4 regions of the Shouchella phoenicis genome follow, and region 2 is predicted to be linked to each of the others. Evidence: riboswitches for the same ligand, from Rfam matches in the RefSeq annotation. Region 2 holds a riboswitch; each other region holds the start of a gene.

Region 1 (7,593 bases), 1.6 Mb from region 2:
TTCGTGAGCTTCAAAGCCTTCGTATTTCAAATACAGGTGACGAAGCAAAATCATTTACGGTTCAAACCCAATTTGAAGCTGTGAACGGCACGCTACCAGCAGGAGCAAGTGGGATGACGTTGCAGACAAATAAGTCGATTACCGTTCCAGCTGGTGAAACAGTTACGAGCAATAGTTTCTTAGTTGCACCGAAAATTGCGAGACAAGGATTATATGGTGGCTATATGGTCTTCACGAATAAAGATGATTCATCTGAAGTGTACCGTGTCCCATTTGGAACGTATGTGTCTGAACAGGCAATTGCGGACCTACCAATTGGTCAACCTGTTGTGGCGTCAATTCCAGCATCATAAAAGAATATGCGGGGGAGAGCGTCTCCCCTTCTTACTAAGGGTGTAACATATGGCAAAAAAAATCTGGACAAGTATCCGCTTAGTGCTTATGACGATCTTTTCATTTCTGTTCTTCGTTGTGTTGCTTGTTTTTATGCAAAGTAATGGCGAAGAAGGCGCAGGAATCGAACTATTTGGCTACACTTCTTTTACCGTGTTGTCCAATAGTATGGAGCCGACGTTTCATGCCGGCGACGTGATTATTATCGAACAAAATGAAGACGTAAGAAATGGGGATGTCGTCACGTATATGACGCCAGAACGCCGCTTGTTTACCCATCGAATTGTTGGTGAAGAAAGGGAAGACGGGAAAACCTTTTACACAACGAAGGGAGATAATAACTCTATTGAAGATCGACTCCCCATTGTTGATGAGCAAATTGTAGGTGTTCACCGCTTCACGATACCAAAAATCGGGCTGATCTCCGAGTCAATTCAAAATAATGTTGATATGCGCTATGTTGTTTTTATTCCTTTAGTCATTTTTCTCATTATAACCATCATGGAATTTACGCAAAAAAACCATAAGAAACCTGAGGAGGAGCAACTTTATGAAAAAGAAAGCACTTAAACTCTCATTACTAGGTACGGCATTCGCAGGAGCATTAGTTTTTACAGCGACATCAACAGGGTCATTTGCCTGGTTCACAGATTCAGTGGAAGCAACTGGTGAGATTCAAGGGGGAACGTTGGAGTTAAACAATGGTGAAGACATCAATGGATCAATTGTGGAAGCGTCAAACTTTGCACCATCTCAACTCATCTTTGGGGATTGGTTGTCCGTTGAAAATACGGGGACCCTTGATACACACTTGCAAGCGACTTATGCACACAACGTTAACTTAGAAGTGCCAATTGACGCTTACAAAGTCGGGTATATTGCGCTTAAGTATACTGTCGCTCCAGGAAGAGATGTTTATGAAGATGCACAGTACCGTTTGGATCAACTTTTCAACGGCGTAACGAATGAAGTTCAGACGTTTTCAGCTGCATCGAATGCAGGTTCCGATGATGTTGAGGTTTTAGTTGCATTAGTGGATGAAAGTGATTACGACCAAAACACTGGTGAGCTTTTCTTAGGGGATGGAGCGCAATCAGGAACGGATAATGAATTTTGGCAGCTTGACGAGGGGCAGTACATTGACCTTAATTTTGGTGTGAAGCTTGATGCGAATGCTGGAAATGAATACCAGGGGGCTGTTTATCAAGCTGTTCTGGAAGTTTTAGCGAAACAAACAGATAATGGGTCTGAATATTAATCGTGAGAAGAGACCGGTCTGGCATATGCCGAGACCGGTTTTTTTCATTGTGGATAATGAGAAGTTAAATACGAGACTGCCTCTTCTTTTGTTACGTCTAGCTGGAGTAATCCTTTTAAAAGGGTTTGTTCATATGATGAAGCAGGCTTGGTTTCCTGACTTTGCGGCCAATCCTGATCGGAGGTAAATGTTAAAACGGGTAGATCGTTCATAAAGCCAGCTACAACCAGTTTGTTATACCAACCGTCTGCTAGTGTGAGTGAACCTTTTTTGTATAATTCGTCAAAATCGATTGAAAGAACATCGAGCTGATTTTCTTGTTTTACAACATCGATAAATTGCTCGGTTGTAATAAGGTAAGCTTTCGAATACGTGTGCGTGTGTGGATTGACCTTATTCCGAATAAAAGCGACTCCTCCAAGCCCCCATTTTGTTTGCTCCTTTGCAAAATAGAGATCATAGGGTAACCGAAACGGGGTCGAGCAAAGAGGAGGGGTACGATCCCGAGCTCCTCGTTCTATTTTTAATGAGCCATTAGGTCGCCCACCTTGAATATAACAAAGAAAACGCTCTTCAAGCATGTTCGATCCATAGCTTGCATACCATACGTGCGTCATGTAACAGCCTCAAGCGACACAGGCCATGATTCTTTCGTGTACGCCATTTCCCAAAAGGCGTATTCTAATTGACAGCTTTTCAAAAAATGATCAAGCATGTCCTGTTTTTGAGCTGCTGTCGTATCCTTTGCGAGTTCATCGAGGCGGTTACAAAAAACGGTTGTAACGCTCATCTCGCCACCGGAACGATAGAAAGAGATCCATTCGAAAAACGGATGGTCTTCTGTAGGTTGGAAGGTTTCGTATAAATAATCGCCAATCACTTGATAAGTCCATGGGCAAGGAAGTAACACAGCTAGAACATCTGCCAACGATCCTTTTTGAGCAACATCAAGCATATGCCTTGTGTAATGATGGGCAGTTGGTGCTAATGGTTCGTGGTGCAAATCGTCATAAGAGACTCCTGCGACTCGGCAAAAATTATTGTGCGGGTGAATTTCGCTGTGGAGAATAAACGAAATTTGCTCATTAAACATGGCAATATCGTCTCTTGATGTGCTTTTGTTAATCGCTAATCCATAAATTTGCATAAACGTGTTTAAGTACTCAAAATCTTGTTTGACGTAGTGGATTAAAGCTTCAGGCTCTAACGTACCTTTCCCGATGCCTTGAACAAATGGATGCTGAAGAATTGCTTCAAATACGGGGTTTGCTTTCTGTCTTAACTCGTTACTAAAACGCATAAAAAATGACCTCCTTTTTTGTTCACAAAGGGAGGACCCTAAAGGAGTGTCAGCAAATAGCGCTGCAGCTCCACTTCCCTACGCTGGTATTAACCAGATCAGGTTCAAAGGGTCAAAGCTAAGCTTTTCTCAGTCATAAGACGCCCCTAGTGGTTCTTTATTAGTGAACCATACATTGACAGATTATTCAATTCTTTTTACGTAAAAAAAGCATGGCGCTTAAACCATGCTTCAAACGTATTGGTTAACCTTCGACTTGTTTTTCTGCTCGTTTTTCGATTTCCGTTTTCGTTTCTTCTCCCTCGCTTGGTTTTTTAGATAAGAACCATCCGCCAAGCACAATTAAGACAAGTACACTGTAGAAGAATAGTTTCCAACCTGTTGAGTGTGGAAATTCATGCGGAATGACACCTATTGCATCATGAGCCAGAACTTGCACAGCGAGCTTTACGCCTACCCAGCCGACGATAATGAAAGCAGCTGTTTCGAGTCCAGGTCGTTTTTGTAAAAGCACAACAAATTTTGAAGCAGCGAAACGCATGATTAGAAGACCGATAAATCCGCCTAAGAAAACAACGACAAACTGTCCGACATCCATGCTTCCAACGGTTCCAAGTCCTGTAGGTGTTAGTGCAGTTGCAAGCGCGACAGCAGCTAAGATTGAATCAACTGCGAATGCAATGTCAGCAATTTCAACTTTAAATACCGTTGTCCAGAACCCACTGCCTTTTTTCACTTTGGTTATCCCAGCGGCTTGCTCCTGTTTTTTGACAATATGTTTTCGGAACAAATGATTTAAGGCAATAAATAATAAGTATGCGGCACCAAGTGCTTGAACTTGCCAAACATCTACTAAGAACGAAATGACAAATAACGAAGCTAATCGGAAAACGAATGCACCAGCTAAGCCGTAAAACAACGCTCGTTTACGTTGTTCATCGGGCAAGTGTTTCACCATAATAGCTAAAACGAGTGCATTATCTGCAGCAAGAATCCCTTCTAAAGCAATAAGAACAAGTAATACCCAGCTATACTCTAACAATAAAGCTGCATCCATAGTCAACACGCCTCTCTTTGTTTGCACCCCTTAGGTTCGACAAAAACAGGTTTTTTATGAATACAAAAAGACCCCTGCCTTGTACGAACGAGGCAAAGGTCTTGCTAGACATTATGTATATCATGCCAAACAAAGCCGGTGGAATTTCTCCACGTAATGACGACTTTGGTTCAAGTTATAGAAACTTGCAGCTACTCCCCTTTGAAGGAATGTATGTGATTGTTAAAAATAGTATATGTGAAGACGAAAGATCCGTCAAGAAAAATTTCAAAATAATGAAACGGGCGAGCATAATGCGTTTCTAATTCGGGTAGAGATGAATAATGACGAAAAGGATGTGGTGTAAGGTGCGACTTGAACATCGTATGATTGAAGCAAATGGCTATCATTTTCATGCTGTTTGTGCAGGACCGAAAGAAGGCGAACTCGTTTTAATGTTACATGGTTTTCCAGAGTTTTGGTATGGATTTAGGCATCAAATTACTGAGCTTGCCGAGAATGGTTATTATGTTGTTGTACCCGATCAAAGAGGCTATAACGAAAGCGATAAACCTCAGGCGATTGAATCGTATACACTTGATGAACTGCGCGATGACTGTGAAGCGATGATTGACTTTTTTAAAAGAGAGCGTGCGATTGTCATTGGGCATGATTGGGGCGGTGCGGTGGCCTGGCATTTAGCTGCAACAAGACCAAATCGTGTGAAGAAACTCATTCCAGTAAATATTCCTCATCCTGCTGACATGCCAAAAGGAATGCTGAAAAATCCGACTCAGTTGGTTCGAAGTCTCTATATGGTGTTTTTTCAATTACCTTATGTGCCGGAAAAGGTATTAAAGGCAGATGCCTTTAAGTATATGGCGAAAGGGTTAGAGTGGACAGGTCGTCATGGTGCATTTGACAAAGAGGAATTAGAGCATTACCGAACAGCTTGGTTACAGCCAGGGGCGATCAAAGCGATGTTAAATTGGTATCGAGCAGTACGAATTGATTTTCGTCACGGATGGAAGGCTCTTGACTTTAAGATTGACGTGCCTACTACGATCCTTTGGGGGCTGAATGACCCATTCTTATCTAAGACACTGGCGAAAGAAAGCTTGAAACGATGTACACAAGGTGAGCTTATTTATATTGGAGATGCGACGCACTGGGTTCACCATGAATATCCTAGCATCATTAATCATCTAATAGTAAAGAGTCTAAGCAAAAACGAGTCTCAATCGGAGCAAGTTCTGAGCGACTAGGCAACCGAGATTTACATTGCTCTCTTTCTAGTGGTACGATACGTTTATTCAGGTAAAAGGAGGGATCGTTCAGATGATTCACGTTCCGATCTCGAGAAAGAATGATTAAATGCAAGATGCATCACCTGTAGACGATGGTAGTTAAATGTCCTTCGTTTATCCACAGGCTGAGGCGTGTGTGCTTTTTGTGTATCACAAAATGATGGAGGTCTTTTAACACTTATGATTGAAACAAATACAAGAACAATTCAAGATATCATTGTCGTTGGTGTAGAACGGCAAGAAGATGAACATTTTCAATATGGGATGGAAGAGCTTGAAAATTTGGCGAAAGCGCTCGATTTAAATCCGGTTGCTTCATTGTCGCAGAAACTTCGTACGCCCAAGCAAACAACGTATATTGGGAGTGGGAAAGTTAATGAACTTTCGAGATTGGTCGAAACATGTGACGTAAACTTAGTCATTTTTAATGATGAGCTTTCTCCTTCGCAAATTCGAAACTTAGAGAAAGAGCTTGAAGTGACAGTTTATGACCGAACAATGCTCATATTAGATATATTTGGCGAGCGGGCAAAAACGAATGAAGCACAGCTCCAAGTTGAAATTGCACGACTTAAATACTTGTTGCCTCGGCTTGTAGGCATGCGCGCATCATTAAGTAGACAAGGGGGAAGTGGATCTGGCTTAGCAAACCGTGGGGCTGGTGAAACGAAGCTCGAGCTTGATCGAAGAAAGATTGAAAGTCGTATAAGCGCGTTAGAGAAAGATCTTGAAATGATTGTTGATCGTCGACAGACGCAACGACAAAAGCGTAAAAATGAAGGCATTCCTGTTGTAGCATTAGTAGGCTATACCAACGCCGGGAAATCTTCTTTGTTGAATGCAATCGTATCGGACAAAAATGACAAGCACGTTTTTGAGAAAGATATGCTGTTTGCTACACTTGACACATCTGTAAGACGTGTTGAATATAAGAAAAATCTACCGTTCTTACTTGCTGATACGGTTGGCTTTGTTTCTAAATTACCCACTCATTTAGTTAAAGCGTTTCGCTCAACGTTAGAGGAAGCGAGAGAAGCTGATTTGCTTCTTCACGTTGTTGATTATTCGAGTGATTCTTATAAACAAATGATGAAAACAACGGAAAACACATTAAAAGAGCTAGAGATTGATCAACCTTCTGTGACCGTCTTTAACAAAATCGATCGTGCCACCAATACTGGCTGGGCAACGAAAAAGGATGAACGGTTTATATCTGCTAAAGAAGGTACCGGGGTAAATGAATTAATTGAAACCATTCAAACCCGGGTATTTCAGCATTTTGTACAAGAAGAACTTTTCATCCCCTTTGATGAAAGTAAAGCATTTGCATATGTGAATGAGCATACGCACGTTCTTAATCAAACGGAAAATGAAACTGGATGGCATGTGACAACGTTTATGCATGAAAAGCATAGTGCGACATTGTCAGCATATAAGCAGTAACGATAAAAGAGACCATAGTTGGTCTCTTTTTCGCTGAATTGGAAAGTTTAATCCTTAAATGGAATCTCGCAAATCGGCCTTAGCTTTCTCAATGGTTGACTGTTCATACCAGTGACTATACGTAAGGATATGACGAGATAATCGTTTATTAATAAGGGGTTTATTAGGTTTGTGGTCTCCTTTAAATGGAGCAAGTGTTTCCATGAAAACGCCTCCTTTTTTAGTCATTATTGACAATAGTTATCTGTTTTAACCGTAACTTTTAAGGAAATGTTAACAAGAAATTAACAGAATTTTCCCAATGGAGATTTCGGTTTCCCAATACAAAAAAGTTCAGATATTTGCTAATTTTAAATTACCAGCTGCGCAGGTTGGAACATTTTGAGGAGGGAAAACGAATTGAATAAGAAAATGGGGAAAATTGTAGCCGGAACAGCTCTAATCATATCTGTAGCATTTAGTTCATCAATCGCTCAAGCGGCAGAAGAAGCAAAGGAAAAATACCTCATTGGCTTCAACGAAGAAGAAGCGATGTCACAATTTGTTGATCAAATTGATGGCGATGAGGTTTCCATCTCTGCACAATCAGAAGATGTAGAAATTGATCTCCTTCATGAATTTGATTTTATCCCTGTTTTATCTGTTGAACTCGATCCTAACGACGTGGATGCATTAGAACTCGATCCAGCCATCTCTTATATTGAAGAAGATGCGGAAATGACAACAATGCAGACGGTGCCTTGGGGCATTAATCGTGTACAAGCTCCTGTAGCACAAAGTAGAGGTTTCACTGGTACAGGCGTCCGAGTAGCTGTATTGGATACTGGGATTTCAAATCACTCTGATTTAAGAATCC
Region 2 (7,593 bases):
GTCTATAAAGTTGATACATTTTTTCCACAATCCACAACGATCTATTACAAATTAAAAGAAAATGCTCATTTAACTTGGCTTAATGAGAGACTTTACGAAGAACCATTTTCAACGGATCGTGCGCACTCTGTGTTCATTCCACACATTACGATTGCACAAAAACTTCAACAAGCTGAACACGATGACATCGTCGGGCAGTTAAAAATGAGTGAGGTTTCTCATCAAGAAACCATTGATCGAATTCAACTCCTTTATCAGCTTGATAATGAATCGTGGACGGTCTACGAAACATTTATTCTTCAAGGTAAACAAGCATGATTGATACTATTACGGTTCAAGTTGCAACAAAACAAAGCGACATCGACCAGTGTTTCTCCATACGAGAGCATGTTTTCATTGACGAACAAGGCGTATCAAAAGACTTGGAGCGTGATTTTCACGACAACTCTGCTATTCATCTTTTACTTAAGTCCAACCATGAGCCGATTGGTGCTGCTCGAATGCGCATTCTTGATCAAAAAGGAAAAATTGAACGAGTCTGCGTGCTCACACCTTTTCGAAACAAAGGCTTTGGTGAACAATTCATGCGTAAAGTAGAAGAAATCGGCTCTGAAAAAGGCATCTGTGAACTCGTTTTAAATGCCCAAGAACCAGCTCTCGATTTTTATTTACGCTTAGGTTATCAAAAAGAGTCTGAGCGCTTTTATGAGGCAGGAATCCCTCACTTTGCGATGAAAAAGAGGCTTAGATAAATTGTTACGCCCTTACTTAACAATCTTTACTTTCGTGAAAAGCGAACAAAAAAAGACGGTTCATCCAAATGGCTGAACCGTCTTTTTTTGTTCTTTTTCAACACTCGTTATTTTTTCATTTTCGCTTGAACAGCATCAATCTTACTTTGGAAGCTTGCTTTTTGGTCACGACGATCATCAATTCGTATATTCGTTGCGACTCGCTCAATTCCGTTCTCAAAAGGAACTTCATGGATACGTTTGACAACATCTAGTAATGTTGAAACTTCGCCTTCAATTAATGTACTCATCGGTGTTAATTGAGATTGAATGTCGTATGTTTGTGCTAACTCTTCTAAAAGTTCTTGGATGTTGGCCACATAACGACTCACACTTGGACCATTCGTTCCAATTGGGATAATTGTTACATCTACGATTGCCATTCTTCTTCCCTCTTTTCAATTCTCTGTAGATACAAAGCTGGTGAAAATTCAACCTTTGCAAGGTGAACATACGATTCTATGGCGCTTTCAAGATGCTCTTTTTTCGGTGTCTTCGTCGTTACATTTTCTTGGAGCCAGTAAGAAACCGGCAATACGACTCTGTCGATTGTTTTGCTTATGACATGGTTGCGATTGTAAACATAGAAGAGCACGACTAGTAAAGAGAGGTACGATGCACTAGCTAGGCTTAACGTAAACGACAGAACAAACATTGCTAAAGCGGTTAAAACGATGGTACTAAAAAAATAGAGAACAACCAAACCTGTTGAACAACCTCGATTACGAACAGAAGCTCTTGCTACTTGTTTCCGAGTCTTGTGATTCACTCTCCCTACCGTACTAAAGACCTTATGCTCTGCGGCATGATAGCGTTTCAGTTCGGTTGGAAAGAAAAAATGTGTTCCAAATAGCAAATAAAAGAAACTGTAGAACGGCAAACCAGCCCACTCAATTGGTAAAAGTTTTGGCCCAATTATTAAGAGAACCATCCCCACGCAAATCGCTTGAAACCATAAAGGCGCCGTCTTCCAAACCAATTGACCTGCCTTCAAAAATGTTTTAGCACTTCGAGGTTTTGCCCAAGCATGCAGCGTACCTTTTTTGTCATGGTATGCACAAGCTATGGTTTGATTTGCCATAAAAAATATCCCTTTTTGAAATGACATTCCGCTAATTCTCAACGATTTCATTCCATTCATATGTTCGTACCCAATGCAAAACATTGGTCGCATCGCCAAACTGAGGTTGAGCGAACGTGGCATCTTCCAACGTAAGTTCTTCATGATTTGTCCATGTGTGTAAAAGAGAAATTTCAATGTCTTCAACGTTCACGTTTTCTGGTAACACTTGTATAATCGTTCCTCTAGTGCCAACACCTTGATGGTCTTGCATCTCAGTTGGAAATGGAAAAACAATACCGTTTTCAACCACGGTTCCCTGAAACGTTTGCTCTGGCTCAACCGGCAATGTCACCATGCCTGGTTCAATCGAACCAAAGTCTCCATCAAACGATAGTCCAATATAGTCGGTTCCAAAGATCCCTTCTGTCGGCATCTGCGGCCATTCCCACTCAATGCGTACAGTCTCCTCGTCCATTAAAGATGCCGTTAAATCGATCTCTTGTCGAAGTTCTTCATTGCTTACTGTTTCATCTTGATCCAAATAAATAAAGCCTCCAACCGCAATAAATACCATTAAAATAGCTGGTAATACGAATACAACCCAGTGCCTTCTCACCTTCATACCCCTTATCTATGCTGATTATATGCGGCGTGATTCGTCGGTCCTTTGCCTGAGCCAATTTTCAACCCGTGACGAATTGCCTCTGTTATAAATGCTTTGCCAAGTTTCACTGCTTCTAACGCCGTCTTCCCTTTTGCTAATTCAGCAGCGATAGCCGAAGCAAATGTACAGCCCGTTCCATGGGTGTCATTTGAATTAATTCGTTCATGGCTAAGGAGTTCAAATATCGCTCCATCATAATAAACGTCAATCGCATCGCCTTCAAAATGTCCACCTTTTAACACGACGACTGAAGGACCAAGCTGATGTAATTGTACCGCGATTTCCTTTAAATCTGCAATTGTTTTAGGTGTTTCGCCATTTATTATCAATAAAGCTTCGGGAATGTTTGGGGTAAAAATTGTCGTACGAGGTAGAAGTGTTTGTGTGAGTTGCTGCATACCGGAATCATTTAAAAGACCAGAACCACTTGTTGATGCCATAACGGGATCCACTACTACCTGCTTCACTTTATACTTATCAATGACTTCACACACCACACGAATATGCTCACCACTTACAAGCATGCCTGTTTTTATGACATCTGTACCAATGTCGGCAAGGACAGCATGGAGCTGTTGCGCTAAAAAACTTGGCGGAACCGGATAAACGTCTTCCACTCCTAATGTGTTTTGAGCTGTTAAAGCGGTGATTGCCGTTGTTGTATAAACACCTAGCTCTTGTCCTGTTTTAATATCCGCTTGAATGCCAGCTCCCCCGCCTGAGTCTGAGCCAGCAATCGATAACACTTTAGCCGTTTGCATAATTCCCTCCTACGAAAAACGTTCTGGATGAAAAGCTTCTAGCGGAAACGAAACGTCTCGTCCTAATAAATCTTCCGTTACAACCTTTGCCGTAATCGCGCTTAACAAGATGCCATTTCGATAGTGCCCGCATGCGAAATAAACCTTTGGATGCTCGGTTAATCGACCAATATAAGGAAAACCATCTTGTGTAGCTGGTCGTAAGCCGGCCCACTCATGAATAGACGTTTCATCTTGAAGGGCAGGCAGTATTTTTTTATTCCAGCGCTTTAAGCGATCTATTCCTTTTGCTGTAACCGATGTTTCAAATCCTGCAATATCTTCTGAAGCTCCATTGACAATTGTACCATTTGCTTTTGGAACGAGATAGCCCTGACTCGTATAGACAATATGATTAAGTAACTGCTCATTCGGACGATACGCACATATTTGACCCCGTATTGGGTAGATTGGCAGGTTAAGTCCTAATGTCTCTGCTTGCTTCTGTGCCCAAGCCCCTGTTGTAACAACGACTTGGTCTGCTTCAAACACTTGATCACTCGCTCTTACTTGCACATCATTAGGGGATGAGGACAGGATCTCTACTTCTCCTAAATGTTCACGAACGTCAACGGACGAACGGTTACACGCCTCAAGTAACGCTTTTACAAAATCAGGTGCATAAATGTGTGCTTCATTTGGGTAGTATATTGCTCCTTTTATTTCTTCTGATAAGTGTGGCTCAAGCGCAAGCACTTCTTCTTGGTTCAAAATTTGCACGTCTTTATTATAGACTTTCTGCCAAGACGATCTCGTGTAAAGAGGAAGTAAATCAGCTTCATGATAGACACAATGAAGGCTGCCTGATTTTGAATATTCAAAATCGACACCCGACGTTTTTCTTACATACGCTTGCCATTCCGGATATAAAGTTAAACTCGCCAAACTAAAATCAAAAAAAACATCTTGATCTTCTCCAATCTCAGAAAAAGGAGCGAGCATTCCTGCTGCCGCTCCTGACGCTTGGCCACCACACGAATCTTTTTCTAAAATCGTTACATGTACGTCTTCACTGGCTAGTCGTAATGCAATGGATAATCCAATGATACCGCCACCAATGACGATTATTTTTTCCATCGTGAGCCTCTCCTATTTCATATACTGTGTTGTTGGGCTACTTGCACTCGCATATGGTTTTTTCGGAATTCTCCCTGCTTCATACGACAGTTCTCCTGCTTCAATCGCCAAACGCATCGCTTTTGCCATTTTAACAGGGTCTTTTGCTTTGGCTACAGGAGTATTCATTAAGATTCCATCCACACCCAGTTCCATTGCCTTTGCAACATCGCTCGGCGTACCTAATCCTGCATCAATAATAATGGGGACAGTTGCTTCCTCTACAATTAAACCAAGATTGTATTCATTTAAGATTCCAAGCCCTGTACCAATCGGCGCAGCTCCTGGCATGACAGCATGTGCCCCTGCCTCCTCTAAACGTTTACACAAAATGGGATCGTCAGACGTATAGGGTAAAACGGTAAATCCTTCTGATACAAGGATTTCGGTCGCTTTTAACGTCTCAATCGGATCAGGCAGCAACGTTTTTTCAGAAGCACTTATTTCAATCTTAATCCAATCACTTAAGCCAGACGCTTTTGCTAAACGGGCAATGCGAATGGCTTCTTCCGCTGTGGAAGCACCCGATGTATTCGGCAAATACTGAAAAGCTTCCCCGTTTAGATGTTGTAAAATCGCATCTTCGGCTGGCGCTTCCAAGTTCACTCGCCGCAAGGCAAATGTTAATACTTCAGCACCAGATGCTTTAATCGCTTCATTTTGAACAAAAGGATTTGGGTAGCGACCAGTCCCTAAAAAGAAGCGTGACTGTAATGTTTTTCCGTTTATGCATAAAGGCTTTTTATTCATACCTCAACCACCTCCAACAAAGTGAACAAGTTCAATTGACTTATTTTCAGATAAGGGTGTATCGCTCCATTTTTCACGTGAAATGATGTCACCAGCCATTTCGACGACGAGGAGATGTCCATTTAATTCTAGTTCCGCAATCAATTGTTCAATGGTTTCACTTTTTACAGTTCGCCGCTCACCATTTATTAAAAGGTTCATGCTTTCGCCTCGTTTATCGCCTTCGTCATTGTCTCTGCCGCTGCTTGCACATCTTTAGCAGCGACCACTTCCGTGATGACACATACCGCGTCTGCTCCTGCTTCAATGACTTCACGGACATTATGAGTTTTGATGCCACCGATCGCAACAAATGGAATCGAGACATGCGCTTTAATTTCTTTTATATACGAGGTGGTAACTGGGTCAACCACGTCTTCTTTACTGTTTGTTGGAAATATAGGGCCGACACCGATATAGTCTGCCCCACCTTTTTCCGCTTCAAGGGCTTCGTCTAATTTATGCGTTGATACACCAATGATTTTATCTTTACCGACAAGTTTACGGACTTCAGCCAATGGCATGTCATCTTGTCCTACGTGAACCCCGTCTGCATCAACTGCCATGGCAATATCAATGTAGTCATTCACAATAAACGGCACGTTATACGCTTTACAGAGATCATTTAAACGCTTTGCTTTTTCAAAAACTTCTTTCCGACTGCTTGTTTTATCTCTTAGCTGAATAAAGTCTGCTCCACCTTTAATCGCTTCTTCCATTACATGGAGAAGCTCTCTGCCTTCATGAAACGCTTCTCCTGTTATGACATAAAGTTGAAAATTTTTCATCTTTGTTTACACTCCTTCACGCAAAAAAACCGTAACCAAAGGGGTTACGGTTTACACGCTCAATGATATGATACGTATGCCGACTTCCCTCCGCTGGTATAAACCAGATCAGGTTAAAGAGTAAAAGAAATCCGTTCTTTTTCTCAGCCCAACTTCATCGGGCACCCCTAGTCTTTGCTATTTTCTTTTAGTATGACATATGTGGTTCTATTTTTAAAGTGGTAAGAAACGCGATCCTGCTATACCCGGTTTGGTCATTTCTTTTGGATCAAGAATTTCGTTTAACTCTTCTTCGGACAAAATGCCACGCTCCAAACAAATTTCCCGCACAGGTCGCTCCGTTTCTAACGCTTCTTTGGCAATGCGAGTGGCCACTTCATAACCGACATGAGGGTTAATTGCCGTGACAATACCTACACTATTTTCAACAAGCTCTCGACAGCGCTCGATATTAGCAGTAATACCAGCAATCGCATATTCACGGAATACGCGCATACCATTTTCAAGAACGGTTAAAGATTGTAGTAGATTAAACACAAGCACAGGTTCCATCACATTTAACTCAAGCTGTCCTGCTTCAGACGCTAAGCTAATGGTATGATCATTTCCAATTACTTGGAAAGAGAGCTGATTAATCACTTCGCACATGACTGGATTTACTTTTCCTGGCATAATGGAAGATCCAGGCTGTCGTGCAGGTAAGTTGATTTCATTTAGGCCAGTACGCGGTCCCGAACTCATTAAACGTAAGTCATTGGCTATTTTGGATAAATTAATGGCTAATATTTTTAGGGAACTAGATAGTTCTGTATAAGCGTCCGTATTTTGCGTAGCATCTACAAGGTCTTCAGCTGTTTTAAAAGGAAGATTTGTAACCGTCGCAAGATGTGTTGCTACTTTTTCAATATACTCCGGTTTCGCGTTTAAGCCTGTCCCGACAGCTGTGGCACCCATATTTACTTCATGTAAATGATTGGCAGAGCGGCTAATTCGTTTTAAATCACGGACTAACACTTTTCGATAAGAACCAAATTCTTGTCCAAGTCGAATCGGCACTGCATCTTGTAAGTGCGTACGCCCCATCTTAAGCACATCGTCAAACTCTTCCGCTTTTCCTTCCATTTCCGCAATCAGTTTTCGTAACTCATCGGTTAACCCCTGCGTCATATGAAGGGCAGCGATATGAATGGCTGTAGGAAAGGCATCATTAGTTGATTGGGCCATGTTCACATGGGTGTTTGGGCTCACTTTTAAATAGTCGCCTTTTTCTCCACCTAAAATTTCAATGGCACGATTGGCAATGACTTCATTCGCGTTCATATTAAAAGATGTGCCTGCACCACCTTGTATAGAATCTACAATGAAATGTTCATCTAATTCGCCGTTAATCACATCATCACTTGCTTTTACAATTGCATCGGCAATATGGGGACGCAAAACACCCACGTCTCGATTTGCCATGGCTGCAGCTTTTTTCACATAGCCAAATGCTCGAATCAGTTCTGGATGAGGCGGGTAGCCTGTGATTGGAAAATTATCTTTTGCTCGCAACGATTGAATGCCGTAATATGCATCCTTTGGT
Region 3 (7,593 bases), 120 kb from region 2:
CAAGCAACCGTGATTTCAGCAATCGATACTGAAACCATTAGTCGAGCTTTACTAGAAAACTATCATCTTACTGGGGTTGAACGTTTGTTAATTAAAACAAAAAACAAGACAAACCATTCAACATTTCCGGAAATTTACCCCTATGTAACAGAAGATGGTGCGCGCTACTTACATGATGTCGGTGTTAAGTTGTTAGGTGTGGACGTCCCGAGCGTCGATCCAATGACGAGCAAGGATTTAAATGGACACCACAGCCTTGATCAAGCTGGTATTTTCATCATCGAAAACTTATTGCTTGATCATGTTCAAGCTGGTTTATATGAATTTATTGCCTTACCCCTTCGAATTAAGGGTGGAGACGGCAGTCCCGTTCGCGCAGTCATCAAACCATTGGAGGTTTACTCATAATGTCAAAACAAGATGAATCGGTTTACACAGATTTTAAAGATAAAATGACGTATAGCGACTACTTACAGCTGGAGCCCCTTTTAACTAGTCAAAAACGATTGTCTGACCATCATGATGAAATGTTATTTATTATTATTCATCAAGTCAGTGAGCTTTGGATGAAATTAATGCTTCACGAGATACGTGGTGCGATTGAATCTTTGCAACATGATCAGTTTCAACCTGCTTTTAAGCAGCTCGCTCGCGTATCAAAAACCCAAGCTCAGATTATACAAGCTTGGGATGTGCTAGCAACGTTAACACCTAGTGAATATGTAGAATTCCGTGATTCGTTAGGTCAGGCGTCTGGTTTTCAATCGTACCAGCATCGGCAACTAGAATTTCTTTTAGGAAAAAAATCAGCACATATTTTAAAAATTTATGAGAAAGACCCTTCATTGTTAGCTGAAATTGAAGCGGATTATCATAAACCGACACTATATGATGAGGCCATTCATGCGCTTGCACGTGCTGGACTGTTCACAGATGAAAGCGTTCTACATCGAGATGTAACGAAAAGCCATTGTTCTACTACGTCTGTACGAGAAGCCTGGCAGACGGTTTATCAAGATTCAAATCGCTATTGGGACCTTTACCAACTAGCTGAAAAACTTGTTGATTTAGAAGACTGGCACCAGCAATGGCGTTTCCGCCACCTTAAAACCGTTGAACGAATTATTGGGATGAAAGCTGGTACCGGTGGTTCAGCTGGGGTTCACTACTTAAAATCTGTGTTAGATGATTATTTTTTTCCAGAGCTATGGGAGCTTCGGACAACCCTTTAACAAAAAACTGTCCTCACCCTCAAACGTTCACAAACAGGCACAGGTGTCACTTTAGTGCTCCCCTGTGCCTGCTTATTATGTTGCTTTAACAAATCGAAATGGAAAATGCTTTGCTTGACCTGTATTGTCAATACCAATTCGTTTCGTTGCTATTACTGTCGAAGTGGATTGCCCATCATCTGCAACAAAAAGAGGACCAGTTATCAGACTTTGACCATATGCGGTCATGGGTACCCCCATTGCTTTTGTTAATTTACCTGGCCCATTCGAAAACTGTTTATCTCCTGCAGATTTCCCACGCAACCCTTCCATCACTTCTATCCCAAATATAGGTTCAACACCGCGAATTAAAACCGCTTCTGGTTGACCGACTCTTTCCGAAACAATATTTAGCAAGCAATGGGTATGCATCGTATACGTATATACGTGACCCGCCTTGCCGTATAAGATTTCAGTCCGCTTTGTCCGCTTTCTTCCATAGCTATGACAAGCCCGATCCAACACGCCTAAATACGCTTCGGTTTCCGTAATACGGGCAACAAGCTTATTCCCGTTTACCGTATGGACTAACAACTTACCAATAAGTGCTTTTGCTAATGCCAACGTCGATTGTTCGTAAAAAGATTGGCCCATTCTGTTACTTTCCATAGTTCACCCCTTTCCTCCTAACTCAAGCGAATATCCGATGTCGGAAAGACCGGAAACCATTGTCCTAATGAATAGGTGATAACTATTAATCCTACTAATACAAACACAATTTGTCCATCAAGTCGTCGACAACGCATTGTGTAAAAGTACGTTCTATTCTGACCATGCTCTTGAAATTGTTTCGCTTCCATTGCAATCGCTAAACGTTGTGCTCTCCGAATCGCTTGTGTTAAAAGGGGAATCACATAAAAGGAAAACGCGCGGTAAAGTCGGCTTCCTTTTTGTTTTCGTCCCTTCCCTCGAATACGATATGCATAGCGTAACGTTTGATAGTCTTCTACCATCATTGGCAGCATTCTTACAGCGGCCAAAAAAGCATAGGCATAAGTTGGAGGCATGTGTAGTTGTTGCATCAAAGAATAAAATAAATGAACGGGCTTTGTCGTTAAAAGAAACAATAAGCCAAGAGTCGCAAATAATGTTGCCCGTAAGCCAAGGTGAATACCTGTGTAAAAACTTTCTTCTGTAATATGAACAAGTCCCCACTGGAACCACGTTGTCTGCCCTTGACCGAAAAAAATCATGGTGGTGGACGCTGAGACAAATAGGAATAAAAACGAGGCGATGTACAGACTAACATACCGTTTAGGGTGGCCCGAAAAGAACACCGTCATGACAAGAAAACTTGCAAGCATGAACAAAAGAACATTTGGATTATGGATAAACACAACGAGTCCGAAGATGGCGAGTAAGCATAAAAGTTTGACGGAAGGATTCATTTTCATTAGGAACGTTCCATTAACCGAGTAAACCACGTTCTTGCCTCCTTTCCCTACAAACGAGCTGACCATTTTCGATGACCCACTGCTGCGTAGCAAAATGCTCGACTAACGCTTCATCATGGGTGACCATAAGAATTGTTCCTCCTGATTGGCGAAAGCGTTCCATTTCATTAAGGACCGCAAACGTTTGACTAGCATCTTGTCCAAACGTTGGTTCATCTAACAAAAGAAACGCTTTTTGATTTACAAAAGCTGTCGCTACACTTAGCCGTCTTTTTTGCCCAACCGACAAGCGATAAGGATGCATTTGGTGGTGTTCTGCGAGACCAAATTGGTCAAGTATGGATGCCACTGCCTCTTCTTGCGCATCGGTTGTTGCCGAATAAATGAGTTCTTGCTCAACCGATGTTGTGACAAATTGATATTCAGGATTTTGAAAAACAAAATTTATTCGATCCGTTACGTCTTCTTTGTTTGAAACAGCATGACCGTTTAAGTCATATCGCCCAGTGTGAGTCAGTAAATTCATTAAACCGTAGAGAAATGATGATTTCCCTGCACCATTCACACCTGTTATACAAATCCAATCTTTTTGGTAAACCTTCGCTTGTTTAATGGCAACCATGCTTTTCTTTTTACGAATTAGCGTCCAATTTGTCAGGGTCAGCATCGTTTTTTCTTTGTTCGGTAAGGACGTCAATAATTGATTCTGTTGAATATAATCGTGCCAGGCACTCGGATACCAAATACCTGTTGCCTTAATTTCGTTTCGATAGTGATGAAAAAAAGACGATGGTTTCGTATTTGCTATCAGTTGACCTTTTTGATTTAGTAATAAGATCCTATCCATGTAAGGCAATGCTTCTGTCAGTCGATGTTCAACAGCGATGACCGTTTTATCTTTTGTTTGATTTGCAATTTCTTCCCAAAGCTTTTCTGCTCCATCAGGATCTAATAAAGCAGACGGTTCGTCTAAAATCATGCATTCTTCATTCTGAATCATAGCCGATGCAAGGGCTAACCGCTGCTTCATGCCCAATGAGAGCGTTTGAATGGCTGTATGTGGTTGATGATCTGGCAAACCAACTTTGCGCAACATACGCTTGATAATAGGAGACATCTCTGATGTCGGCACAGACTGATTTTCCAGCATAAATCCAAGCTCCTCATCCATATAAGGCATACAAAACTGTGAATCAGGATCTTGAAAGACGTAACTACATGCTGGAAGATGTAGATGCTCCACATCAATGTCTAATTCATTTAAAGAATTACTCAAACCTGCAATTACTTGTAACAGCGTAGATTTCCCTGCTCCGCTCGGACCTAGAATTAACACGTTTTCCCCTGGTTTTACTGCCAACGATACACGCTCTAAGATTGTACGGCTTGTGCTCCTACTTTGAACGGTTAAATTACTTAACTGAATGCTGTATGGTCGACTCATGAGTATGGTTTTCCGTTATGTTCGTTTGGTTGAATGCCATTCAGCACACCTGTTTTTTGTAAAGCTTGCACAAGTTTTGTCGCCAATACGCCTGTTATTAAAATCGCTCCAACCGTTCGGAAAATAATTCGTAACGATAAGACCCAAGCAGATAGCTGACCGATATTTGCATATAAAAAATCTAAACCGAGAGATGCAAAACTTGCAAATACACCACCTAACATTGCCGTCCAAATTGTAAATACTTTATATCTGAATAGAGCGAATGCAAACTCCATTCCAATTCCTTGGGCAATTCCATATATAAGTAAAATACCTCCGTAGGGAGAACCTGCAATGAATTCTCCTGATGCGGCTGCAGTTTCCGCAATAAGTGCAATAAACGGTTTTCGGATGATCAATGCAGCAAGCGTTCCTGCAATAAACCACATTCCATAAATAAGTTGTTCAAGCTGCAAACCAAAGACACCAACTAAATCACTAATAGGACTCCATAAGCGATACACAACAGCAAATACAGTTGCAATCATGACCGTAATTAGAATGTCCACCAACGTTAACTTTTTTCTTTTCATCATTTTTTCTCCAGTCCACCACCAAGAAAACAAAAAAACGCTCCATCTAAACGATGGAACGACGTATGTAAATAAACCGGTTGTGTGTAACACAAACCTACAACTTACATATCGCACTTCCCTTCGCTAGCATTATCTAGATCAGGTAAAGGGTTAAGGACAAGTCCTCTCTCAGCTTTTTGCACCCCTAGTGGCTATTAAATTTTATTCTACAAACTAATTAGATCATACTCTCTATTGATTCGCAAGCGACTGTTTCAAATTTTCTAATTCTAATAAATCTTGTAGTGAATGAATTTCAAAAGTCGGCTTACTATCAGTATTGTTCAGCACTCGGTCTCGGTTTAACCAAACAGATGGTATGTCGCTTGCGTTTGCACCCAATATATCCGTATGTAGATTATCCCCGACCATTAGCGTTTCATTAGGAGCAATCTCCAAACGAGAGAGGGCTTCTTCAAACATACGTACCTTTGGTTTCCCTTGCCCGAAAGCACCGGAAATTAGAATGTGATCAAAGTATGGAACAAGCTCTGGCGTCAGTTCTAATTTTGTATTTTGTAAATCTGGTGAGCCATTTGTAATTAAAACAAGCTGTACGTTGTCTTTTAACGCATTTAAAGTCGAAAAAGTATCATCATAAACAACTGGATGTTTTCGCCTTTCAATCGGAAAGAGATGTGCAAGTTCCAACGCAAAAGCCTCATCATATACACCAAGCTTTTGTAAACCTTCGTACCACGCTTCTCTTTGGTAATGTGGCGCAACTTCTCTTAATGCTGCAAATTCTCTTCCTTCGTCACGAAATTCTCCCCATAACCCTTCAAAAGGATTGATGCCAATATTCACTGTAAATGGGTATATGTCATACCCTTCATACAGCGTTCTTGCTGCCTGGCGAACGAACACTTCTAACTGATTTGGGTCTACGTTTTTTTCAATAGATGCATGGAGACACGTCTGCCGAAATGCAAGCGCAATGCTTTTTTTGTCCCAAAGTAACGTATCATCTAAATCAAAGAATACTGCTTTTATCATTCATTCCTCCGCTATTAACGATTATTCGTGATCAACCTTCACTATCCAGCCCAGACGATCTTCTTCTTCTCCCACATACAACTTCGTTAAATAATCGTAAAGTCGTTGTGCTAACGGGCCTGTATTATTTTCATTAATAACGATTGTTTCATCATTCCATTCCAATTGTCCAACTGGTGAAATGACCGCAGCTGTCCCTGTTCCAAACGCTTCTTCCAAGATGCCGTCTCGAGATGCTTGATAAATCTCTTCAATCGACAGCTTCTTTTCTTGAACCGGAATTCCCCATTCTTTAAGCACTTGAATTACGCTATCCCGTGTAACCCCTGGCAGAATACTGTCATTCAATTTCGGTGTTACAACTTCACCATTCACTTTAAAGAAGACATTCATACTGCCTACTTCTTCAATATACGTCTTTTCACTTGCATCAAGCCACAGAACTTGAGCTTTTTCTTTCGCTGTCGCTCTAGCTTATGCTTTATAAGCTGAACAATAGTTACCAGCTGTTTTCGCCGTACCAGTTCCACCTGGCGCTGCACGTGTATAACGTTCTTCAACTAATATACTAACAGGCGCCATACCTTCTTTGTAATAGGCACCAACAGGCGATAAAATAATCATTAATTTGTAAGATTGTGATGGCGCAACACTTAAATTAGTTTCTGTAGAAATAATAAAAGGGCGAATATAGAGCGAGGTGCCGTCTTTTTTTGGAATCCAATTTTTATCAATCGTTAACAGTTCTTTTAAATATTTCAACACTTGATCCTCATCAATCGCCGGGATATTCAACCGTTCACTCGAACGATTTAATCGCTTAATGTTCATATCTGGTCGGAACAAATGAATCGCATCATCTTTTTTAGAACGATATGCTTTTAACCCTTCAAAAACCGTTTGACCATAATGAAAAACCATTGCAGCAGGATCTAATGTTAAAGGTTGATAAGGAATAATTCGTGGACTGTACCAGCCTTTATCTTCGGAGTAATCCATGATAAACATGTGATCGGTGAAGACCGTCCCAAATAGAAGTGAATCGTCATCAGGTTTTTGCTTTTCGTGAGTACATTTCATAATTTCTAGCGTATGTTCTGTCATAAAAAAGCTTCCTTTCTAACTCCTAATAAAATGTGTACGTGTTGTCCATACTAAAAAAATAAAACTCTTTTATCATTTACGTCCGAACGAGAAAATCATTTTTTCGCACTCATCATTGTTCGGCATTAATGAATCTAATGTAAATGAAAAATTTATTTCTATTACTATAACATGAATTTTTATTTTCAAACAGTTTAAAAATTAGGTGAATGTATGGATGTCAGTATTGTTTTTCGAAAGGGCGTATCACGAACAACAATGAATGGAACCAGATAAAACATTCATGATAACAATCTTTGAAGTTGGTGACGACTGCCCCAGGAACAGTACGTATGTGTGGATGTCGGTGCGATTACCCGAAATAGCTGAGTTTTGAATCGCACCCCATTAATAATGGCGAATGTTAAAAACGATATTGCTGTTATTATTCGTAAAAAAATCATGATCAGCCATTGTGAAATCGACTGATGCATAATGCTTTTATAAATTCCATAAGAGAAAGGAAACGATATGAGACGATACGAAGAATTAAGAAAAGGTGAAAGTGGTGCTTGGCTAAGCATTGGAACGTATCTTTTTTTAGCTAGTTTAAAGTTAGTGATCGGCTATATTTTTCTATCGCAAGCATTAATTGCAGACGGCTATAACAATGCAGCAGACATCATCGTTTCTGTGGCAGTACTCGTAGGGTTACGAATTTCTCAAAAACCACCTGATGATGATCACCCTTACGGACATTTTAGAGCGGAACATATCGCAGCATTATT
Region 4 (7,593 bases), 1.6 Mb from region 2:
TTGATACAAGCAAAAGCAGTGAGTTTTTAACGGAATTTGAAGGAGGGAAAATCTTAAGGGAGTATGGGTTTCCGCTCCCTTCTTCTGTTTTGGCAAAGACACCTTCAGAGGCAGTCCAAGCGGGAAATGAGATTGGCTATCCACTTGTACTCAAAGGGATGTCTAGAGAGATTACGCATAAAACAGAAGCAGGAATTGTGAAAGTCGGTGTTCAAAATCCAACCCAACTCCATGAAGCGTATAAGCAGATCGAGCGTAATGCAAAAACATACGATTCGAATGTCGTTCTTGATGGTGTACTGATCCAATCACTAGCACAAGGGGAAATCGAATTGTTAATTGGTGTGAAGCAGGATCCGGTTTTTGGTCATCAATTAATGATTGGCATGGGGGGCACCCTCGTTGAATTATTAAAAGACTATTCCATGCGAATGTTACCTGTTACGGAAGAAGAGGTTGACGACATGGTGCAAGAGTTAAAGGGCTATGAATTGCTAGCCGGTTATCGGCAACAAGCGGGTATTCCATTTCAGCAGTTAAAGACTATTTGTTTAGCGATTAATCGGCTCGTAGCGGATTATCCAAACTTAGAAGAATTGGATTTGAATCCCGTAAAGTTCACAGCGCATAAGGGTACAATTTGTGATGTGCGTATTCGATTCGGATCAAATCTAGACGTTCAACACGTAGTCCAGTCTCGCGATGGCGTACAGCAAATGCTTAATCCCCAATCGATTGCAGTCATTGGTGCTTCAACAGATGAAAAGAAAAATGGAGGACGATTATTCCGCTACATTGTGGAAAATGGATATAAAGGTGAGCTTTACCCAGTTAACCCGAAAGCAGACTCAATTAAAGGGTATAAAGCGTATCCATCATTAACGGCGATTCATGAACAAGTTGATTTAGCTTGTATCATTGTTGCTGCCTCTTTTGTACCAGACGTGATGAAACAATGTATAGAAAAAAAGATAAAAGCAGCGATTATTTATTCTTCTGGTTTTGCGGAGGTAGGGGAAAAAGGTGAGCAGCTGCAGGAAGACGTTCTTGCTCTTGCTAGACAGGGAGGCATCCGTCTGCTCGGACCTAATTCCATTGGCATTGCAAGCCCAGATCTCCACGTCTATACAGCTTTCGGTGCTGCACTTGAATCAAATGTAAAGCGTGGAGGAAGTGTCGCCTTTATTTCCCAAAGTGGGGCGATGGGAAGTGCATTGTTAAGCAGAGCTTGGGAGCAAGGGGCAGGGTTTAGTCGATGGATTAGTGTTGCCAATGAAGCCGATTTGTCTATAGCCGATTTTATTGAAGAATTAGCAGAGGATGAACAAACCTCAGTCATTACGGCTTTTATGGAAGGGTTGAAAAATCGACCTGCGTTTGAAGAAGCTGCTAAGAAGGCGGCGGACGCCAACAAACCAGTATTAATCTACAAAACGGGGAAATCGGATGTAGGAAAGCGGGCAGTTCAATCTCATACTGGTTCAATTGCTGGAGATGACGATGTGTATGACTCATTTTTTAAGAAGCATGGTATCCTTCGTGTGCAGCAAATTGATGATTTGATCGATGTGTCCCGCGCACTTGCTATTCAGCCCCTAGCGAAAGGGAATCGAATTGGGATTATGACCGCATCTGGTGGAGCATGTAGCGTTATTGCAGATTTATGCGCGCAAAAGCATCTAGAAGTTCCGATCTTAACCCAATCAATGGAAGAAATTCGTTCGCTAATTCCTGTTTTTGGTTCCCCACAAAATCCAGTTGATGTGACTGCTGAGGTCATTGCGAAACCAGAAATGTTTAAACAAGTATTGAAAGCGCTAGCAAATGATCCTGACATTGACGCGGTGATTGTGATGTTAACCACGAATGCCGATCCAGGTGCAACCGTCATTGCACAAGCCATCCTAGATGTATTTGAATTAACGAATAAACCGATTGTCGTTGGTCGATTGGGTGCGGACATGATTGCCCCTCAGGCAATGTCGCTTTATCAAAAACATCAATTTCCCGTTTATCCCACACCAGAGCGAGTTGTAAACGTGATGCGTTATGTCGTAGAACGTGGCTTGGTTGAAGCGAAACGGAGGAATAGCAAATGAAACAAGTAACAATTGTTGGTGCAGGTGTCATGGGCAGAAGTATTGCTTATACTGCCGCTCAGCATGGATTTCCCGTTATGATCACCGATCAATCAGATCAAGCGTTAACCGATGCGGAGCAGTTTATCGCAATTGAAGCAGAGAAAGCGTTGCAGCGAGGGAAGGTATCAAAAGAAGATGCACAGCGATTAATTCGGCGTGTTACGTATACGATTTCGTTAGAAGAAGCATGCAGGAATGCCGACCTCGTGATTGAAGCCGTTCTTGAAGATATCGCATTAAAAATAAAGCTCTTCCAACAATTTGATCGATTTTGCAAACAAGAAGCGATTCTTGCAACAAATACATCAACCATGAGTCCAACAGAAATTGCCGCACAAACCGAGCGTCCAGAAAAATGCATTGCGATGCACTTCTTTAATCCTGCTCACAAAATGAAGCTTGTGGAAATTATACGAGGGCTGGATACGTCAGACGAGACGTTTGCGCAAGTGAAACAAGTGGCAGAAGGCCTGAACAAAGAGACAGTGGAGGTGAACGAGTTTCCAGGTTTTGTGACAAGTCGAATGAATGGACTAATCGGTAATGAAGCAATGAATCTTGTCATGGAAGGTGTTGCGTCTGTAGAAGATGTGGATAAAGCGATGAAATTCGGTTTAAATCACCCAATGGGACCATTAGAATTAGCCGATCTAGTCGGGCTTGATACACGCTTGCGAAATATGACTTATTTATATGAAACACTCGGGGAAACGTATCGTCCGTGTCCCCTCCTCGTCAAGTACGTTAAAGCAGGAAGGCTTGGCCGAAAGTCTGGAAGGGGGTTTTATACGTATGACGAAAGGTAATGACGTTTACATTGTGGAAGCTGTTCGAACCCCTATTGGGAAAATAGGCGGCTCGCTAGCCCAACATTACGATGATCAATTGCTTGCCCACACGCTTGAGTCGCTTGTCAAAAGAGTGGATGGAAAGTTAGATGCCATCGACGAAATCATTGTCGGTCAAGGAAAACAAAGTACTGATTCGCCGAATATAGCAAGGATAGGGCTGTTAAAAGCAGGTTGGTCTGAAGCGATTCCAGCTTACACAATTCACAGGCAATGTGGTTCAGGGCTTCAAGCAGTAAATAGTGGGGCCCAGCAAATTATGAGTCAGCTTGCAGATGTTGTTGTTGCTGGTGGGGTTGAAAGTATGAGTACGGCTCCATACTATCTGCGTGGTGCTCGTTTCGGGTTAGGGGCAGGCAATGGCGTATTGCTAGATCCGAACACGGAGAGTCAGCCACGGTCACAGCCAAAAGAGCAGTACGGTGAATTTACGATGGGCTTTACTGCAGAAACCTTAGCAGAAAAGTATGGGATTAGCCGCGAAGATCAGGATCTGTTTGCGTATTCTAGTCAAAAAAAAGCAGCCCGTGCGATTGAGGCAGAACGGTTTCAGTCTCAGATTACACCTGTTGAAATAAAGCAAAAGAAGCACACACTGCTCTTTTCTGAAGATGAGCATCCACGCCTAGCGCCGATTGAGAAATTGGCAACCTTACAGCCTGTCTTCAAAAAAGGTGGCACAGTGACGGCGGGCAATAGCTCAGGTCGGAACGATGGAGCTGCTGCGATTTTATTAACATCACAAAAGGGATTAACGCAATTATCAGCCAAACCAAGAGCAAAAATTATCGCACAAGCAGCGGCAGGGGTCTCTCCAAAAGAGATGGGACTGGGTCCTGTTCCAGCAACAGCTAAAGCCTTAAAGCAGGTGGGTTTAACGTTTAAAAACTTAGATGTAATTGAATTGAATGAAGCATTTTCTGCGCAAGCCCTTGCGGTTTTACATGAGTGGGGAATGAAAATGGATGATGAGCGTTTAAATCCAAACGGCGGAGCGATTGCATTAGGTCATCCAATTGGAGCTTCGGGGGCAATTTTATTAACAAAAGCTCTGCATGAATTAGTGAGAAGACAAGGAACGTATGCCCTCATCTCACTCTGTATCGCGGGAGGGCTTGGAATAAGCACCATTATTGAGAGAGTTTCCTAATCATTAGGGACTCTCTTTTGTTATGAGCTTACCAGATGAAGTTCATTCGTTTAAGAAGAAGCTGAAACGGTTATTAGAGAACAAAAGATGAATCGAGGAGTGACGACAGAATGGTTTTTGCAAATGACGTGTTACAGGACAAACATATCTTGGTAACAGGAGCTACTGGTGGTATTGGTGCAGCAACGGCTAAAACACTGACTAAACTAGGCGCTAACGTAACGGTTACTGGTCGAAACGAAGAGAAATTAAACGCACTACAAAAAGAATATCAAGACATCTTGATCGTTCCAGCAGATTTAAATGTAGAAGATGAGCGTAACCAACTCGTTGAAAAAGCCATCAAGAAACATGGTCCGATTTTTGGACTGGTGAACTCAGCTGGGATGAGCGGTGGAGCGATTGTGGAAGAGTTGGACGAAGAGACGATGACAAGCATCATGCATACAAACTTTACCTCTCTTATTCTTTTAACCCAGAAAGTCTATCAATCGATGAAACAAGAGCAAGAAGGAGCGGTTGTGAATGTATCGTCGCTGTCTGGTTTAAGAGGAACCTATGGAAATTCTGCTTATGCAGGTAGTAAATTTGCCTTAATTGGGTTTACGCAATCATTTGCGCTAGAAGCGATTGAAAATCAAGTACGCGTCAATGCTGTTTGTCCAGGTTTTGTTAATACAGAGATGGGCAAAGGTGCAATTGAGCGAAAAGCGAAGCAAAACGGCCGTTCTTATGAGGAACAATTAAATGAAGTTGAACAAAACTTGCCGTCTGGTCGAATTACAGAACCTGAAGAAGTAGCCAACACGATTATTTATCTCTTAACCGATGCAGCCAAAAATATCGTAGGGGAGTCTGTTAAAATTTCTGGCGGAAGCGTCATGCGCTAGGCTTGTTTTTTGCTAGGAGAACGATGGACGTCCTTCTTGCACAAAGTTTGTCGTTCATCTATGATAGTAGAAAGAGAATAAAAGACCACTAGGGGTGCCATTTTGGCTGAGAGAGGCAGTAGACCTTAACCCTTATCACCTGATCTAGTTTGAACTAGCGTAGGGAAGTGTATGCTAGCTCGTCCATCAATGACGTGAAGCCACTTTCCTAATCAAAGAAAGTGGTTTTTTAAATGAAGCTTAAAGGAGCGATTTTATGTCATTTACGCAACGAATTCGTCAACACGCGGATGCTGTATGGACGGCTAGCCATAACCATCCTTTCGTCCAAGGAATTGGTCACGGTACATTGCCGAAAGAAGCGTTTCAACATTGGTTGAAACAAGATTATAAGTATTTAATTGAGTATGCGAAAGTCATGGCGATGGGCACGGTGCTCGCCCCTGATCTAAAGACCATGTCCGGTTTTGCTGCCGCATTAGATGAAACGCTGAATACGGAAATGGAACTACACCGTTCATATGCTGAGCGACTGGGCGTTAGTCGCGAGGAGCTAGAAGCTACCGTTCCTGGACCTGTTACGTTAGCATATAGCAGTGCGATGCTAGCGGAAGCGCAAAAAGGATCGTTAGCAGAACTGATTGCTTCCATTTTACCTTGTGCGTGGAATTATTACGAAATTGGCCTTGAGTTGGCAAAAATTCCAGGCGCCTTAGATCATGAATATTACGGAGAATGGGTACGCATGTATTCTTCAGATGAATTTGGTCAAATTGCAGACTGGCTTATTGAGACACTAGATGCCCTTGCTGATTCTAAGTCAGAAGAAGAGCTTAATCGCTTAGAAGCAATCTTTATGAATACGAGCCGTTATGAATATATGTTTTGGGATATGGCGTATAAACAAGAGAGTTGGCCCGTTGAATAAGGAGATAAAAAACCGTCCCTACATTATGGGACGGCTTTTTCGTGTAGAGAGATACGTGGCGATGTTCGTTTCGCTTTGGCTTCTTTTGGCTGTTTTTTTCCTAGGAACCACGGGTGTTTATTGAAGAAATAAATAAACGGAATTGTCAAAGCAAGCGTTAAGCCTGTAAATAATAACGTCCAAGGAAGAGTATTCGCGGTGTCGAGATTGACACCGAGTCCATAATGCATAGCGGCTCGAACTGTATTCAGAATAGGCATATGCACAAGCAAGATGACAATTGAATTTGATCCTAAGAATAATAGGCCTTTTGAGTGCTGTACCTTTTGGATAAACAATAGAAATGCAATCATTCCTAGTAGTGCAGCTGGGTAAAACACGTATGGTTCACCAAGTATATTCCCGCGCATATCAATTCGCTCATTAACAGATTGAATGAGGTACATAAGCGTGAACAGGGCAGTGGATAGTGGGATTACCACTTTCCAAGAAAAAGTTTTCCACAAATGTTTTGTTAAAAAACCAAGTCCGTAGAAGACAACTGCTGACAACGCAACGAACCCATTCCAAGGTAATGCAAAGGTAAAGAAAGTTGAAGCATAGCCCAAGCCTGCTGCGGTTAGTAGAAATAACCCAATCCATTTGCCACGACTTACGCGATAATAGAAAAAGAATAAAAGTTCGACTAAAAATAAACATGTTAGAAACCAAATGGCCGGATTGTAGGTTAATTGATAATTCTCAGGTGTTGAAAGAAAGATCCCTGCGAAAGGATTTAAAGGGTCTACATTTTCGCCAGGTGTAAACGACAAATGACGAAAGATGAGAAACCACGTGAGATAGGTCATGGCAGAGAAAAGAAAATAAGGTAACAACAGTCCCCTCGCCTTTTTCTTTATAAATGTCACTGGTGATTGGTTACTCGGTTTAAATACGGCCCCGGATAAATAAAAGAATAATGGCATGTGAAATGCGAACAAAAATGCTTTTAATTCGGGGTTCATCGGTGCGTGACTCATTACAACCAAGATGATCCCGAGCCCTTTTGCCGCATCGATCCAATGAATCCGTTTGTCCATTTTCGTACACCGCCTTTACGTCGTCTCTTGTGTTGTAAAAGCTAGTATACGTGAAAAAAGACTAGTGAGAAGGGATTCAAAGAACTTTACACAGACCTTTATGAACATGCGGTTAGTTCACCGCGCTTTGCCGTTATTTTTGAAGAGTATTACGAAAAAAGACACTCATTTGTTATCTTTGTAATCTTATTCTCCTCTTGTTTTCCGCAAATAAATTTGTGAGAAATCTCCTTTTTTCCGAAAAAAACTAGCACTTGATCCGGTATAGCGTTTAAATACTTTATGAAAATAATTCACGTCAAGGAAGCCGACTTCACACGAAATGTCTTTGATAGGGCGACTTGTATGAATTAACATTGCGCACGCTTTCCGAATGCGAAGTTCGCGAACAAATTCCATCGGCGTAGCGCCTGTTTGTTTCTTAAATAATCGTGTTAGGCTATAGCGTGACACCCCGATTTGTTCAGCAACATCATCTAACGAAATCTGCTTATGAAAATTTGATTCGATGTAAGCGAACGCTTGTTGATAATAATAAGAGTCGCCTTTTGGTGTGT

Evidence for each region. Region 2 has a riboswitch for thiamine pyrophosphate ahead of thiE (thiamine phosphate synthase). Riboswitches for the same ligand answer to the same signal wherever they lie in the genome.
Region 1: another riboswitch for thiamine pyrophosphate. It lies ahead of tenA (thiaminase II); the one in region 2 lies ahead of thiE (thiamine phosphate synthase).
Region 3: another riboswitch for thiamine pyrophosphate. It lies ahead of ABC361_RS08875 (ECF transporter S component); the one in region 2 lies ahead of thiE (thiamine phosphate synthase).
Region 4: another riboswitch for thiamine pyrophosphate. It lies ahead of tenA (thiaminase II); the one in region 2 lies ahead of thiE (thiamine phosphate synthase).

The regions. Positions count from the first base shown of each region.
Region 1 covers NZ_JBDFMQ010000001.1:3,056,521-3,064,113, reverse strand. Annotated here, with positions in the region: gene ABC361_RS16455 (S8 family serine peptidase) at 1-353, shown strand, start outside; gene ABC361_RS16450 (signal peptidase I) at 403-963, shown strand; gene ABC361_RS16445 (TasA family protein) at 944-1,651, shown strand; gene ABC361_RS16440 (hypothetical protein) at 1,696-2,268, opposite strand; gene tenA (thiaminase II) at 2,265-2,951, opposite strand; TPP riboswitch at 3,010-3,109, opposite strand; gene ABC361_RS16430 (TerC family protein) at 3,196-4,008, opposite strand; yybP-ykoY riboswitch at 4,052-4,220, opposite strand; gene ABC361_RS16425 (alpha/beta fold hydrolase) at 4,356-5,252, shown strand; gene hflX (GTPase HflX) at 5,475-6,737, shown strand; gene ABC361_RS16415 (hypothetical protein) at 6,792-6,941, opposite strand; gene ABC361_RS16410 (S8 family peptidase) at 7,137-7,593, shown strand, end outside.
Region 2 covers NZ_JBDFMQ010000001.1:1,500,513-1,508,105, reverse strand. Annotated here, with positions in the region: gene ABC361_RS08255 (YjcG family protein) at 1-318, shown strand, start outside; gene ABC361_RS08250 (GNAT family N-acetyltransferase) at 315-752, shown strand; gene ABC361_RS08245 (MTH1187 family thiamine-binding protein) at 860-1,174, opposite strand; gene ABC361_RS08240 (DUF1385 domain-containing protein) at 1,162-1,899, opposite strand; gene ABC361_RS08235 (hypothetical protein) at 1,904-2,470, opposite strand; gene thiD (bifunctional hydroxymethylpyrimidine kinase/phosphomethylpyrimidine kinase) at 2,482-3,279, opposite strand; gene thiO (glycine oxidase ThiO) at 3,289-4,395, opposite strand; gene ABC361_RS08220 (thiazole synthase) at 4,408-5,184, opposite strand; gene thiS (sulfur carrier protein ThiS) at 5,188-5,385, opposite strand; gene thiE (thiamine phosphate synthase) at 5,382-6,011, opposite strand; TPP riboswitch at 6,080-6,190, opposite strand; gene aspA (aspartate ammonia-lyase) at 6,225-7,593, opposite strand, start outside.
Region 3 covers NZ_JBDFMQ010000001.1:1,615,798-1,623,390, reverse strand. Annotated here, with positions in the region: gene kynB (arylformamidase) at 1-408, shown strand, start outside; gene kynA (tryptophan 2,3-dioxygenase) at 408-1,232, shown strand; gene ABC361_RS08890 (DNA-3-methyladenine glycosylase) at 1,308-1,880, opposite strand; gene ABC361_RS08885 (energy-coupling factor transporter transmembrane component T family protein) at 1,898-2,695, opposite strand; gene ABC361_RS08880 (ABC transporter ATP-binding protein) at 2,679-4,109, opposite strand; gene ABC361_RS08875 (ECF transporter S component) at 4,106-4,684, opposite strand; TPP riboswitch at 4,786-4,883, opposite strand; gene ABC361_RS08870 (HAD family hydrolase) at 4,919-5,722, opposite strand; partial or broken gene ABC361_RS08865 (branched-chain amino acid aminotransferase) at 5,744-6,826, opposite strand; gene ABC361_RS08860 (cation diffusion facilitator family transporter) at 7,337-7,593, shown strand, end outside.
Region 4 covers NZ_JBDFMQ010000001.1:3,110,835-3,118,427, reverse strand. Annotated here, with positions in the region: gene ABC361_RS16690 (acetate--CoA ligase family protein) at 1-2,099, shown strand, start outside; gene ABC361_RS16685 (3-hydroxyacyl-CoA dehydrogenase family protein) at 2,096-2,947, shown strand; gene ABC361_RS16680 (thiolase family protein) at 2,934-4,139, shown strand; gene ABC361_RS16675 (SDR family NAD(P)-dependent oxidoreductase) at 4,250-5,029, shown strand; TPP riboswitch at 5,110-5,212, shown strand; gene tenA (thiaminase II) at 5,286-5,957, shown strand; gene ABC361_RS16665 (acyltransferase family protein) at 5,981-7,036, opposite strand; gene ABC361_RS16660 (AraC family transcriptional regulator) at 7,223-7,593, opposite strand, start outside.